DNA from 3 places in the Cellvibrio japonicus Ueda107 genome. Region 3 is predicted to be linked to each of the others. Evidence: predicted binding sites of a transcription regulator. Region 3 holds the regulator's gene; each other region holds the start of a gene.
The links. The regulator sigma-54, encoded in region 3, starts transcription at its own class of promoters, with help from an activator protein. The targets are predictions, from matches to a motif close to TGGCACANNNNTTGCNNT.
Positions count from the first base shown of each region.

Region 1: atzF (allophanate hydrolase) is a predicted target of sigma-54. The motif match lies at 2,154-2,171, and genes of this name have one in related genera.
Region 2: CJA_RS01160 (choice-of-anchor A family protein) is a predicted target of sigma-54. The motif match lies at 2,360-2,377, and genes of this name have one in related genera.

Region 1 covers NC_010995.1:1,454,559-1,458,793, forward strand. The annotation lists gene uca (urea carboxylase) at 1-185, opposite strand, end outside; gene atzF (allophanate hydrolase) at 303-2,108, opposite strand; gene CJA_RS06105 (Fic family protein) at 2,440-3,807, shown strand; gene CJA_RS06110 (deoxyguanosinetriphosphate triphosphohydrolase) at 3,825-4,235, shown strand, end outside.
Region 2 covers NC_010995.1:302,603-306,837, reverse strand. The annotation lists gene ilvA (threonine ammonia-lyase, biosynthetic) at 1-547, opposite strand, end outside; gene rpiA (ribose-5-phosphate isomerase RpiA) at 675-1,352, shown strand; gene CJA_RS01160 (choice-of-anchor A family protein) at 1,408-2,316, opposite strand; gene CJA_RS01155 (glycoside hydrolase family 26 protein) at 2,596-3,855, opposite strand; gene tsaA (tRNA (N6-threonylcarbamoyladenosine(37)-N6)-methyltransferase TrmO) at 4,017-4,235, shown strand, end outside.
Region 3 covers NC_010995.1:3,289,787-3,294,021, reverse strand. The annotation lists gene rapZ (RNase adapter RapZ) at 1-488, opposite strand, end outside; gene ptsN (PTS IIA-like nitrogen regulatory protein PtsN) at 500-946, opposite strand; gene hpf (ribosome hibernation-promoting factor, HPF/YfiA family) at 1,024-1,314, opposite strand; gene CJA_RS13545 (RNA polymerase factor sigma-54) at 1,438-3,066, opposite strand; gene lptB (LPS export ABC transporter ATP-binding protein) at 3,307-4,032, opposite strand; gene lptA (lipopolysaccharide transport periplasmic protein LptA) at 4,037-4,235, opposite strand, start outside.

The DNA of each region.
Region 1 (4,235 bases), 1.8 Mb from region 3:
TTCAGGTAGCTTTCTGCCGCGGTATTGCCGCCCAGGCATATCGCTTTGTCGCAGGCGGTGACATGGGCTGAGTTGCGGTCTGCGTCGGAGTAGACGGCCACCGATTCGATACCCATTTTTTTCAGGGTTTTAGCGATACGCACCGCGATCTCACCGCGGTTGGCAATCAGTACGGTCTTTAGCATGGTGGTTCTCCGACTCTAATGTGTGTTGCCTTGGGCATGCTGTATCTGTCGTGATGCGTGATAAGGCGAATCAATATCTAAAAAACGAACTTGTTTTTGAGTAGCACTGGTGTATCGCTATTTTTTTAAGGAGGCGATATAGGCTCGCCATCCACCCAGGCGGGTAATTTCTGTTGCGCCTTCTATTGCTGCGCCTTCACAAATAAATCCCTTTACCTCGCGCCCGTCTTTCAGGGTGAGTGTGCCTATCCCCAACGGGGCGGGAATGAGTGCGACAAAACTGCCGAAGTGCTGCAGGGGCACATCCCATAGCTCCACAATAATTTCGGCTCCTTTAACGGCTTGGTCGGCACCGCTTGTGCGAATTAATCCGGGCTTGGGTGGGGTGGTATTGGGGAGTGCAAATAAACGGTAATGGCTGGCAGTAAATGTACTTTCCACAAACAGCGCCTTGCGCTCTTGCAGTTGTACATTGAGCGGCATACCGGTGAGGTGGGCACCGACAACTGCCAGGCGCACATAGCCGGCAGGTGTATGGTTGCGCGGGTTAATTGCCGGCGCTTTGCGATCGGTAGCACCCAGGGGCAGGTTCAGGCTGGCGTGCCAGCGGCGGCCAAAGTCCACCAGCGCATCGTCCTGCCAGGCGGGAGCGATCAGGGTGATACCAAAGGGCAGTCCATCGCTGCGCATACCCGCAGGTACTGCCAGGGCCGAACAATCGGCCAGGTTGACGAAATTGGTGTAGGTACCCAGTTGGCTGTTAACTCCGACCGGGTCAGTTTCTACCTGGGCGATGGTGGGATGGCGCGGCGCAGTAGGCACCAGCAGTGCATCGATATCCTGCATCAGGGTTTGGATAACGCGCGCGAAGTCGGCGCGGCGATATTCCGCGCGATACGTATCGGTAGCGGAAAAGTTCGCCGCGTTTTCGATAATGCCGCGCACGACGGGATTCATATCGGCAGCATGGTCGCGCATAAATTCCGCGACCGCCGCGTGGCGCTCGGCCACCCAGGGGCCACCGTAGAGCAGTTGGGCGAGGGTGAACATGGGTGTGAAGTCCAGTTCTACCAGTTCAACACCGAAAGCCTGTAATTTTTGCAGGGTGGTTTGCCAGGCTGCTTCGGCGGCACTGTCGCCATACCAATCCGGCTTGGCAGGAATGGCAACACGTGGTGTTGCAGGGAAGTAGTGAGCGGGTTCCGGTTGCTGGCGCGAGTAGCCATCGGCCTGGTCAAAGCCCTGCAGCAACTGTGCTACCAGGTTTGCATCATCCACTGTCAGCGCAAATATCGATACGCAATCCAGGCTGCGGCAGGCGGGGACAACGCCCTGGGTACTGAAGCGGCCCTTAGTCGGTTTAAGGCCCACTACATTATTAAAGCCGGCGGGAACACGGCCGGAGCCGGCGGTGTCCGTACCCAGGCTAAAGGGCACCAGCCCTTGGGCGACACTGGTAGCGGAACCGGAACTGGAACCGCCGGAGACATACTCTGCCTTAAAAGAATTGGGCACAGCGCCGTAAGGCGAGCGCGTGCCCACAAGGCCAGTAGCAAACTGGTCGAGGTTGGTCTTGCCCAGGACGATGGCCCCTGCGGCCTTCAGGCGCGCTACGCTGGTTGCGTCTGCAGAGGGAATGTAAGTAAAGGCCGGGCAAGCCGCTGTAGTCGGAATACCGGCGACATCAATATTGTCTTTAACGGCGAAAGGCACGCCATAGAGGGGCAGGGCGTTGGCATCGCCCAGCTGGCTTAACGCATCCAGTTGCTGATTCAGCTCGCTGGCAGACAGCACATAAATCCAGGTGGGGTCAGCGGGGGTAATCTGGGCGCGCAATGCCTGCAGTGCGGCGCGGGGTTCGATGGATTGGCTGCGATAGGCTTCAAGCCATTCAGTAATTGTCCAGCCGTGGGTCAGATTCATGGTTATTCCTGCACTCGAAATACAATCTTGGATACAAGTTTGTATTCAGCAGAAACTGTGCCAATTGCAATTGGCTCTCCGAAAGAGGCTGGGGGATATGCACAAAATGCTTGATATTCAATGGGTTAAATGATGTAGAAAAATAGGGTGACGCATTTTTTGCCGCAAAAATCTTCCAGTTTTTATGCGCTGAATTTGTGCGTATGAGGTTGGTATGGGAGTCAGGATGGTGCGGAGGATAGTTGTTTTCATATCTCAATTATTTGAAATATTGAGATATATAAGGTGATGCTCTATGATGTTTCAAAATTTCATGTTTTTGAGATGAAGTATGATTAAGCGACCGCCTTCAAGTGACCAATTACCTAAAAGTGCCTGGGCATGGATTAGTGAGTATCAACCCGAGCGGCGATTGGAATATTTGGATTTCTATACGGTTGTCGATAGCAAAGGGCGTTATCTGCCATTTGATGAGTTTCGCCATCGGATACCTAAGGGGTTGGCAGTGGATATCGCCTGGGCCTTAACAAAAGAAGCGAGATCCCGGACGCGTCAATGGATTTTGGGGCTGGGAGAGCCTGCAAGGTTCTGTTATTACAATGACATTCCGGCTATTCAAAAAACAAAGACACTCGTTGATCAAGCGACTACAACTGCCGCGTTAGCGTGGGCCAACAGGAAAATAGGGGAAGAGCAAAACTTCTCCTATATGCTTGAGGATTTGATAGAGGATGAAGCAATCAGCAGCAGTCAATTGGAAGGTGCTGCCACGACGACCCTTGTTGCCAGGGAAATGATAAAAAGAAGGCGTGAGCCACGCACTATGGACGAACGCATGATTCTTGGTAATTTTAGAATGATGCGGTATGTGTGGGATAAAAGATCATTGCCTTTAACAACTGAGCTTATCCGGGAGTTACACGCTATTGGCGTGGCAGGGATAGATGACGAAAAATACCGGCCTGGTATTTTTCGCTCTGCTGATAATGTTGTTGTTGAGGATAGCGATGGCAATATTGTACACCAGCCACCCATATGGACGGGACTTGAGGATAGGTTGAATAGGTTATGTCATTGGGTAAATACGGATCACGATGAAATAGAAAGCCAAAACTATATTCATCCCTTGATCAAAGCAATATCGATACATTTTGCTATAGGTTATGAGCACCCATTTAACGATGGCAATGGCAGGGTTGCGCGCGCGTTGTTTTATTGGTTTTTGTTTAAAAAAGATTATGGGGCATTCCGTTATATATCCATTAGCAACCTTCTTAAGGAAGCGGCTACCCAATATGGAAAATCTTATCTCTATACTGAAACCGATGAGATGGATTTAACGTATTTTGTTGATTATCAATGTTCTGTGATCATGAGAGCGATAGCCGCATTCAAGGGTCATTGCCAGAGAACCATTGAGGATATTGAACGATTTAATAAATGGCTGTTTAACGCAGGTATTTATGCAAAACTGACTGAAAAGCAAAAAATTGTCTTTCAGGTGGCTAAAGGTAATAGCAATAGTATCTTTACGGCCAGGTATGTCGAGGAGCGTTTGGGGTGCTCTTATAATACGGCTGCCTCGGTGCTCAACGGCCTGGTCGACTTGGAACTGTTTGAGAAACGTAAGGATGGAAAAGAGTGGGTTTACCGCCTGCGCAGTAAAAACGATATTCAAAATAGCTGGACTGCCAGCTGATCCAAAGGAATTTAGTCATGGCTATGAACTGGAACCAACTTCTCTGTGCTGACCGCCTGGGCAATCGGGTGGCCAAGCATGAAGAGGGGCGCTCGCCGTTTCACTCGGATCACGACAAAATTGTGTTCTCCGGTGCCTTTCGCCGCCTGGCGCGCAAGACCCAGGTGCACCCGCTGGCCACGAATGACCATATCCACAATCGCATGACCCACAGCCTGGAGGTTGCCTGTGTCGGGCGTACCCTGGGGATTCGGGTTGGGCAGGCGCTGAAAGACAAGGGGGATTTACCCGCGTTTATCTGGCCGACAGACATCGGCGATATTGTGCAGGCGACCTGCCTGGCCCATGACATCGGCAATCCACCGTTTGGCCATACCGGTGAAGATGCGATTCGCAACTGGTTCCAAAAAGAGGGCGCTGCCTTCCTG
Region 2 (4,235 bases), 1.6 Mb from region 3:
CCAGGCCGCCGCCGCCCACCTGTACAAACACGGCATCGATATGGCCCGGGTACTGGCGCAATGCCTCCATGGCCGTGGTGCCCTGGCCGGCGATCACATCCGGATCATCGAACGGGTGTATGTAGGTCAGCCCCTTTTCCTCTACCAGCTTTTTGGCATGGGCCGAGGCTTCGTCATAACTGTCGCCGTGCAATACCACCTTGGCACCGCGCGCCTTGACCGCATCCACCTTGATAGCCGGTGTCGTGCGCGGCATCACAATCGTTGCCTTGATCCCCAAATGCTGGGAGCCCAGGGCAACCCCCTGGGCATGGTTACCGGCAGAGGCGCAAATCACACCGCGACTGCGCTCTTCTTCGCTCAGTTGCTGCAATTTGTTATAGGCACCGCGCAGCTTGAAGGAAAACACCGGCTGCAAATCCTCACGCTTGAGCAACACAGTGTTGCCTGTGCGCTGGGATAACAGGCGCGCTTCGTCCAGTGGGGTTTCGATAGCCAGGTCGTAGATGCGGGCATTGAGGATGCGTTTTATGTAGGTCTCAGGCATAGGAGGTCGGGTATGGCAATCACGGCAGAGGGATAAAAAGAGTCCGCAGTGTACCCAATTTGGCGGAGGCTGGCACGACGAAAATCCGTATAATGGTGCAAGTTTTATCGGCACAACAGAGACAACCATGAGCCCACAAGATCAACTCAAACACGCCGTGGCGCGCGCCGCGATTGAATACATCAAACCCAAGCTGACCCCCGATGCCGTACTTGGTATAGGTACAGGCTCTACCGCCAATTTTTTTATCGATATGCTGGGTGAGCTTAAGTACGACTTCGCCGCCGCCGTAGCCAGCTCCGATGCCTCTGCCCAGCGCTTGCAGACACTCGGGATCGAGGTGCTGGACTGCAACGCCGTGAGTGAACTGCTGGTGTACGTGGACGGTGCCGACGAGAGCAACCCCAACCTGCACCTGATCAAGGGCGGCGGTGCAGCGCTGACGCGCGAAAAGATCGTCTGCGCCGTAGCGCGCGAGTTTGTCTGTATCGCCGATGAGAGCAAATGGGTGGATATCCTGGGCAGATTTCCCCTGCCCGTCGAAGTGATTCCCATGGCGCGCTCCTTTGTCGCGCGCGAACTGGTCAAGCTGGGCGGCGCCCCGGTGTACCGCGAAGGGGTTATCACCGACAATGGCAATGTGATCCTGGACGTGCACAATCTGCAGATACTGAACCCGGTCGAGCTGGAAACCAAAATCAACCAGATCACCGGTGTGGTTGCCAATGGCCTGTTTGCCATCAAGCCCGCTGACGTATTACTGCTGGGCACTAAAGAGGGTGTGAAGGTTATCAGGCCGCAGTAAGCGCTGATAAAAAAACGGGGCCATTATCTGGCCCCGTTTTTTATTGGCGAAACGCTCAGGCTGACCTGGCGCGGCGCCAGCCGAGCAAGCCCAAACCGGACAGCAACAGCAGCAGTACAGAAGGCTCCGGCAGTTCTATTTCTGGCGGTGTGTAACCCCAGGGGAAGTTATGCACCTGGCCATAGCCCACATAGGATTTGGCCGCCAGGGAACCCTCGAAATCATTCCAGGTACTGACTACTGCATCCACTGCCAGCACCGACCCCTTCCATTGGTTACCCACATTCAGGGTATCCGCCTCGTAGAAATTCCACAGGATATTGGTGTAGTTGCCAAAGCCACTGTTGAGGTTGGTAGCACCGCTGTTGGACAGGTTTACACCGGATACGTTGATAATCCCATAGCTGGCAGCGCCCAAATCCAAAGCCCAGTTGCTGTTAAACAGGTCGGCACCGCTGATCTCGAAGACCGCCAGGTCATCGACACCGGCGTAGGAGAACAAACCGCCACCCACATTACCGGTAGCAGCCAGGCCGGCGTAGTAAATGGACTCGCCTTTCAGGGTGTCGTAGAGCGATGCCGCCTTGTCATCCAGGCCGGAGACCTGGTGCAGGCAGGATGCACTGCCACCATACGCATTGCCGTTACAGTTAACCCCACTGAGGTTATTGGCACCGCCGTAGGCCAGGGCACCGGCATTCACCTTGAGCCAACCGGACGCATTCAGGTCACCGGCAACCTCTACGGTGTCCAGGGTCAGCGACTTGTCCAGGGCATTGGCAAATTCCGGGCTGGAGCCATTGAGGTCACCGCCAATAAACGTGCGACCGTGTACATGGAGTGAGCCAGAGGGGGAGAGATCCTCAAAAACGATCAGGCTGTAGTCTGTGAGTGGCCCGGCTGAAGCCCAAAGGGAGCAGGAGAGCAAGCCTGCCGAGATCAAAGCATTTTTATAAAAACCCATGGTGATGTCCTTAATGGATTAGCGTCGTGTTGTCGGCCCCATGAAAGCAAAAAATATACCTGTTATAAATTTTCGTTTGGTATCAACCATTCACCAAAAGACATGCGATACATATCACATAAATCTGTCAATTTTGCCGACACTTATAAGATGACAGCGATGACATTTTTACAGCTAATAACTATTCCGTATTAATCACGGGGCAATTGCTAACGCCCTTATTGCCTGAGAGCCATCTTCGGATGGCCTTCAGGCAGGGCCAACAGGCGGGTATTGCCGTTAGCGATACAAGGGCGGCAGCTCATCCTCAAACAAGACAACCTCACTTTGGTAAAAACGCTTGAAGTCATCGGCAGTGGCCTGGCCAGGGAAGGGCGCGAAGAACTGCTCGCTTTTTTCGCGCGCCAGGTTGGCATTGCGCCACACCATGACATAGGCGATCTCGCTGGCATCGGCGTCAGCGCTAATCGGCCCCAGCAAACGCTCGGTCCAGAAGTTATCGATGGTCAGGCGATTATTGCCCGTCTCGGTCAGGGCGGCGATTTTGCCTTTGCTGCGTGCGATCTGTACCAACTGCTTGAGGCTGGCGGTCAGCGCCGCCTTCTGCTCATCGGCACTGGCGGTATTGGCTTCGTGCCCCACATCCCAGTAATTATCCAGGCCAATAATGTCGACATAGGCATCACCGGGATAGCCGTACAGATAACCGGCCTCGAAATTGGCCATATCGATACGGCTGCGATCAGGCGAATAGGCGTAAATCAGGTTGCGCAGTTTTTTCTCATCGCGCAGGTAGTGCACGGTAAAACGCCAGAGGGCAATGTAATCCTGCTCGCTGGCGTGGCCCTTGCCCCACCAGAACCAGTCGCCGTTATGCTCGTGCCAGGGGCGGAAAATAATCGGTGGGTAGTGCTTGTTCCCCTGCGCATCTACATCGGCCAAGCCCTCATTGAAGGCAACAAAGGTATCCAGGTAGGCTTTGAGGGTTGCATGCCGGGCACCACCGGGAATCAGCTCGTGCACTGCCGGGGTTTTGTCCCAGGAATTGCCGCCCGACACAGGGTTGAATACATGCCAGCTGATGGTGATGACACCGCCACGGCTGTAGCCAGCCTTGATCCAGTGCTGCATCTTTTCAAAGTTAACCGCATCCAGATTGGCGGTGTGTCCCAATTCCAGGCCGCCGAGCTCCCAGCCATACACCGCCGGGTTGGCGCCCGTCACGTCGCGCACATCCGAGCGATCCATATCACCCTCCCAATGGACGCCATAGGCCAGGCTGTCCTCGTGCCCAAACAACAGGTGCTTGTAGCGCAGTTTGGCGAGGTTGCGATAGAGCGCCCGGGTTTCGGCGGTTGCCTGGGTATCAATCAGGGCAGGTAGCGCCGTCTCCGGTTTACCCGACTGGGGAGCGGTGGTTGTGGCGGAATCAGCTACCGCAGCCGCAGATTCTGCAGGCTTCTCGCTACACCCCAACAACAGGCCAGCACTGAGCATCAGGGCGGCCATCAACGACAGGGAAATGGAGGATGTGGACATGGGTGTCTCCTGGATATTGTTATGAATGTAACCGTTTACAAATCGGGCATCTTAACAGGAATTTCCTTCATCGCCAGGTAATTGCGCCGTCAAGCTAGGTAAAGCCGGGCCAAACTGATAGCCTTGCGTGCCTCCAGCATCCAGTTCCCAACCCACTGCGTATGAATTTCACCTTCCCCGCCATAGGTATTGTCCATTCCTGTTTCAAGGAAAAGTTCGGCATACCGCGCCAACCCGGCCTGGCGCCACTGGCCCGAGGGGAAATAGAATTGCTACCGCCCTACGATGACCCGGATGCGCTGGCAGGGCTGGAAGGCACCAGCCACCTGTGGGTGGAATTTGTGTTTCACGCCAACCGGCGCGAGGATTGGAAAGCCAGG
Region 3 (4,235 bases):
GTGGCTTCGGTTCGCCCCACCACCCGATCCTTAACCAGATCGCGCAATTCATGCAGGTTGAGGTGGCTGGTATCAATTGTTTGGTCGGCCGCATCGCGGATGGGTTCGAGCAGGTTTTGCTCCAGCGCTATAGCTTCTTCAAGGCTGGTGCTCTTGTCGCTTAACGGGTGTTTACGACGGGTTTCACTAAAGCGCTGGATGAGAACGGAAGGATGGGAGTCCAGGTAGATTGTGTGAAAGGGCAGATGGGCCTCTTTCAAGGTGGATACCATCTTGGGAAAGAGACTCAAATCCTGCCAGGCATTACGCACATCAATGCCTATGGCAAACTTTTGCGCCTGATCCTTGTGGATTTCAATCTGTGCAACCAGTGCGGGTAGCAGGCTAACAGGCAGGTTATCGATGCAGTTGAACCCCACATCCTCAAGGACATGGAGCGCTGTCGTTTTTCCCGATCCGGATAGACCGCTGACAATCACTAGGTGCATGTTGGACTCGCTTAGCTGATTGCGGCTTCATACAGATCCTGGTCGCTGGCGGCTGCGCGCAATTTATCGCGGTATTCCGCTTTGTTGAGCGCATTAACCAGGGATGACAGGGTCTGCAAATGTTCGTCATGGGCCTCTTCGGGCACCAGCATGGCAAACAGGATATCGACGGGCTGTGAATCTATTGCGTCAAAGTCGACTGGCTCGGTCAACGTGATCAGGGCACCAACGGTTCCCTGACAGTTTTCCACCCGGCAGTGGGGAATGGCAATGCCATAACCTATGCCGGTTGAGCCCAGGCGCTCACGTGCGATAAGGCGGCGAAATAAGTCTTCCGCATCAATATGGGTGACATCCTGGGCGATGGTGTTGGCCAACAGTTCCAGGGCTCGTTTCTTGCTGCCCCCCTCAACGCGGCAAAGCGTGCGTTTGGGGCTGATTAACGCTTGAATTTCCATAGGGTTACTGTCGTCGTATCTTCTCTTGTCGTTAAGCCCCGGCTCAGGTGCTCCGAGGCTGATTGGGTTGGTGTGGCTTAACGGTGGCTGCGCAACTTTTCTTTATGCTTGATCAACTGCCGATCCAGTTTGTCAGCCAGTGCATCAATAGCTGCGTATAAGTCTTCATGGGTCGCATCAGCAAACAAGTCTTTGCCGCTGACATGAACTGTGGCTTCTGCCTTTTGAATCAGTTTATCCACCGAGAGGATGACATGGGTATTGGTTATACGATCATGGTGATGACTGAGTCTTTCCAATTTGTTATTGACGTAATCCCTGAGCGATTCAGTAACTTCCAGATGGTGGCCACTGATAGTTATTTGCATAAGTACATCCTCTCGTTTCACGCGGACTGGTAAAAAATGACAGTTGATTCAGCAGTTGCAACTGATAACAACCTGTTGGTGCGTCCCGGCGTTCGCCATCTGTCCTGGGTATTGGGCCTGGATTTACAGGCTTTTGCGTTCATTGGATGGCGGAATATTGAGCGATTCACGGTACTTGGCGATAGTGCGCCTGGCAACCTGGATACCCTGTTCTGCCAGCAATTCGGTAATCTTGCTGTCGCTCAGGGGTTTTTTCGGATTCTCTGCGCTCACCAGCTTTTTGATGATGGCGCGTATGGCTGTCGATGAACACTCGCCGCCACTGTCTGTACTGACATGACTCGAAAAAAAGTACTTGAGTTCAAAAATCCCCTGGGGGGTATGCATGTATTTTTGCGTAGTTACCCGTGAAATAGTCGATTCGTGCATGCCGACAATTTCTGCAATATCGTGCAATACCAGGGGTTTCATGGCTTCGGGGCCATACTCGAGAAAGCCGCGCTGTTTTTCCACAATACAGCTGGCTACCTTGAGCAGGGTTTCGTTGCGGCTCTGTAAGCTTTTGAGAAACCAGCGGGCTTCCTGCAAATTATCCTTGAGGAAGGTGTTGTCGCTGCTGGAGTCAGCGCGACGCACCATAGAGGCGTAGTCTGAATTGATGCGCAAACGTGGCGCTATGTCGGGATTGAGCTCCACAATCCAGCGACTGTCACGTTTTTCCACAAAGACATCAGGCACTACATATTCAGTATCGCCGCTGGCAATAATGTCACCCGGACGCGGGTTGAGCCCCTGGATAAGTGTTACCGCCTGGCTGAGTTCTGCCTCCTTGAGCTTGGTGCGACGCATCAATTGGCGATAATCGCGGCTACCCAGGAGTGGCAGGTATTGCTTAACAATCAGTTTGGCGGGCTCCAGAAAAGGGGTTTGTGGATCAAATTGCTGGAGTTGTACCAACAGGCATTCGGACAGGTTTTGGCTGCATACACCGCAGGGATCAAATTGCTGCAGACGGTGTTGTACGGCGACCACTTCATCTTCTTCAAGCTCTTCAAGCTCTGCTGCCAGTCCATCATAGATCTCGTGGATGCTGATAGAGAGCATACCACTGGGCTCTACTGCGTCGATAATTGCCATGGCAACCAGGCGATCGCGGTCAGACATGGGGGTCAGGTTCAGTTGCCAGGTGAGGTGGTCATAAATCGAATCGGTTGTGGCGCGACGGCTCTCAAAATCGTTGTCTTCGTTATCGTAGTTACTGGAGCTGCTGCTGGAGGAGGCCTGGTAAACATCGTCCCAACTGGTATCTACCGGTAAATCAGCAGGGATGGAGTCTGACCAGTCCCCGGCGCTATCGCCAAAACTGTCGGCGTCAAAGTCCGATTCTGCCGCGGCTTCAAAGCCTTCTCCATTGCTACTGGCGTAATCATTTGATTCGCTGCTGGAATAACTGTCAGTGCTGGTACTGGAAGTGTAATTGTCGCTCAGCTGGTCTGTGGTGTTTGCTGCTGGATCTGCGGCGACCTCAAGGGTTCGCTCGTAATCACTGGTATCCGGTTCGCCAGTGTCGTAGTTGGTTTCATTGCCACCCTCGTAGTTTTCCTCCAATTCCAGCATGGGGTTGGAGTCCAGTGCTTCCTGGATTTCCTGTTGCAAGTCCAGCGTGGAAAGCTGCAATAGGCGAATGGCCTGTTGCAACTGCGGGGTCATGGTGAGTTGCTGACCGAGCTTTAATTGGAGTGATTGCTTCATTATGGGGGCAACAAAACCTGTTCAGGGTGAAACCGGGGTGGTGTCCTGGGTAGACACCGGATGTACGCAGGTATGGATAGATAAAACGCCAACCTTCTTTTAGTGGAGTTTAGACAGGCTTTGATTCCCAATCAATAAGCCTTAGCAATCTTTGTGCCTAATGATTAAAAATTAAGAATTGTCAAGTTGTTGCGGTCGCAGAAATCGCTATGTTTCCGGTTGTAGCACCCTGGGTGGTGGTTAGATACGGAAATGCTCACCCAGATAAACCTCTCGTACCCTGGGGTGTGCAAGCACTGTCTCCGGCTGGCCGGAGGCAATAATGTGACCTTCACTCACGATATAAGCAGTTTCACAGATATCCAGGGTTTCACGCACATTATGGTCAGTAATTAATACGCCAATTCCGCGATCCTTGAGGTGGCGAACAATTTCCTTAATGTCGCTTACGGAGATCGGGTCTACACCGGCAAAGGGTTCATCCAGCAAGATGAATTGTGGGTCGGTCGCCAGGGCGCGGGCGATTTCCACGCGGCGACGCTCGCCTCCGGATAGGGACATACCCAGGCTGTTGCGAATGTGGGTGATATGGAATTCACCCAAGAGGGATTCGAGTTTTTCCAGACGCTGCTTGCGGTCGAGATCCTTGCGGGTTTCAAGGATAGCCATGATGTTATCGGCGACAGACAGCTTGCGAAAAATCGATGCCTCTTGTGGCAGGTAGCCAATGCCGGCACGTGCGCGCCCGTGAATCGGCAAAGGAGTGATATCCAGATCGTCAATCAGTACGCGTCCTTTATCTGCCGGTACCAGACCCGCAATCATGTAAAAACAGGTTGTTTTACCCGCACCGTTAGGGCCGAGTAAACCGACAATGGTACCGCTATCGACGGTCATGGACACATCGACAACGACAGTGCGTTTTTTATAGCTCTTGGCAAGGTTCTGGGCGTGCAATCTGGGCATGGGGTCAGTGCTTGGCTTCGGTTTTGGGCGGAATATAGATATCGACACGAGCGCCATCAATTTGCTTGGCTTTCATGACTTCATTGATGAGGTCGTAATTGATATGCGGCGCTTTCATGACCTGGCCATCTTGCTCAATGGCGGCCTCCTCAACCAGCAGTAAATGCTCATTGTCCGGGGTATAGGTGATGCTTTTAGCGGTT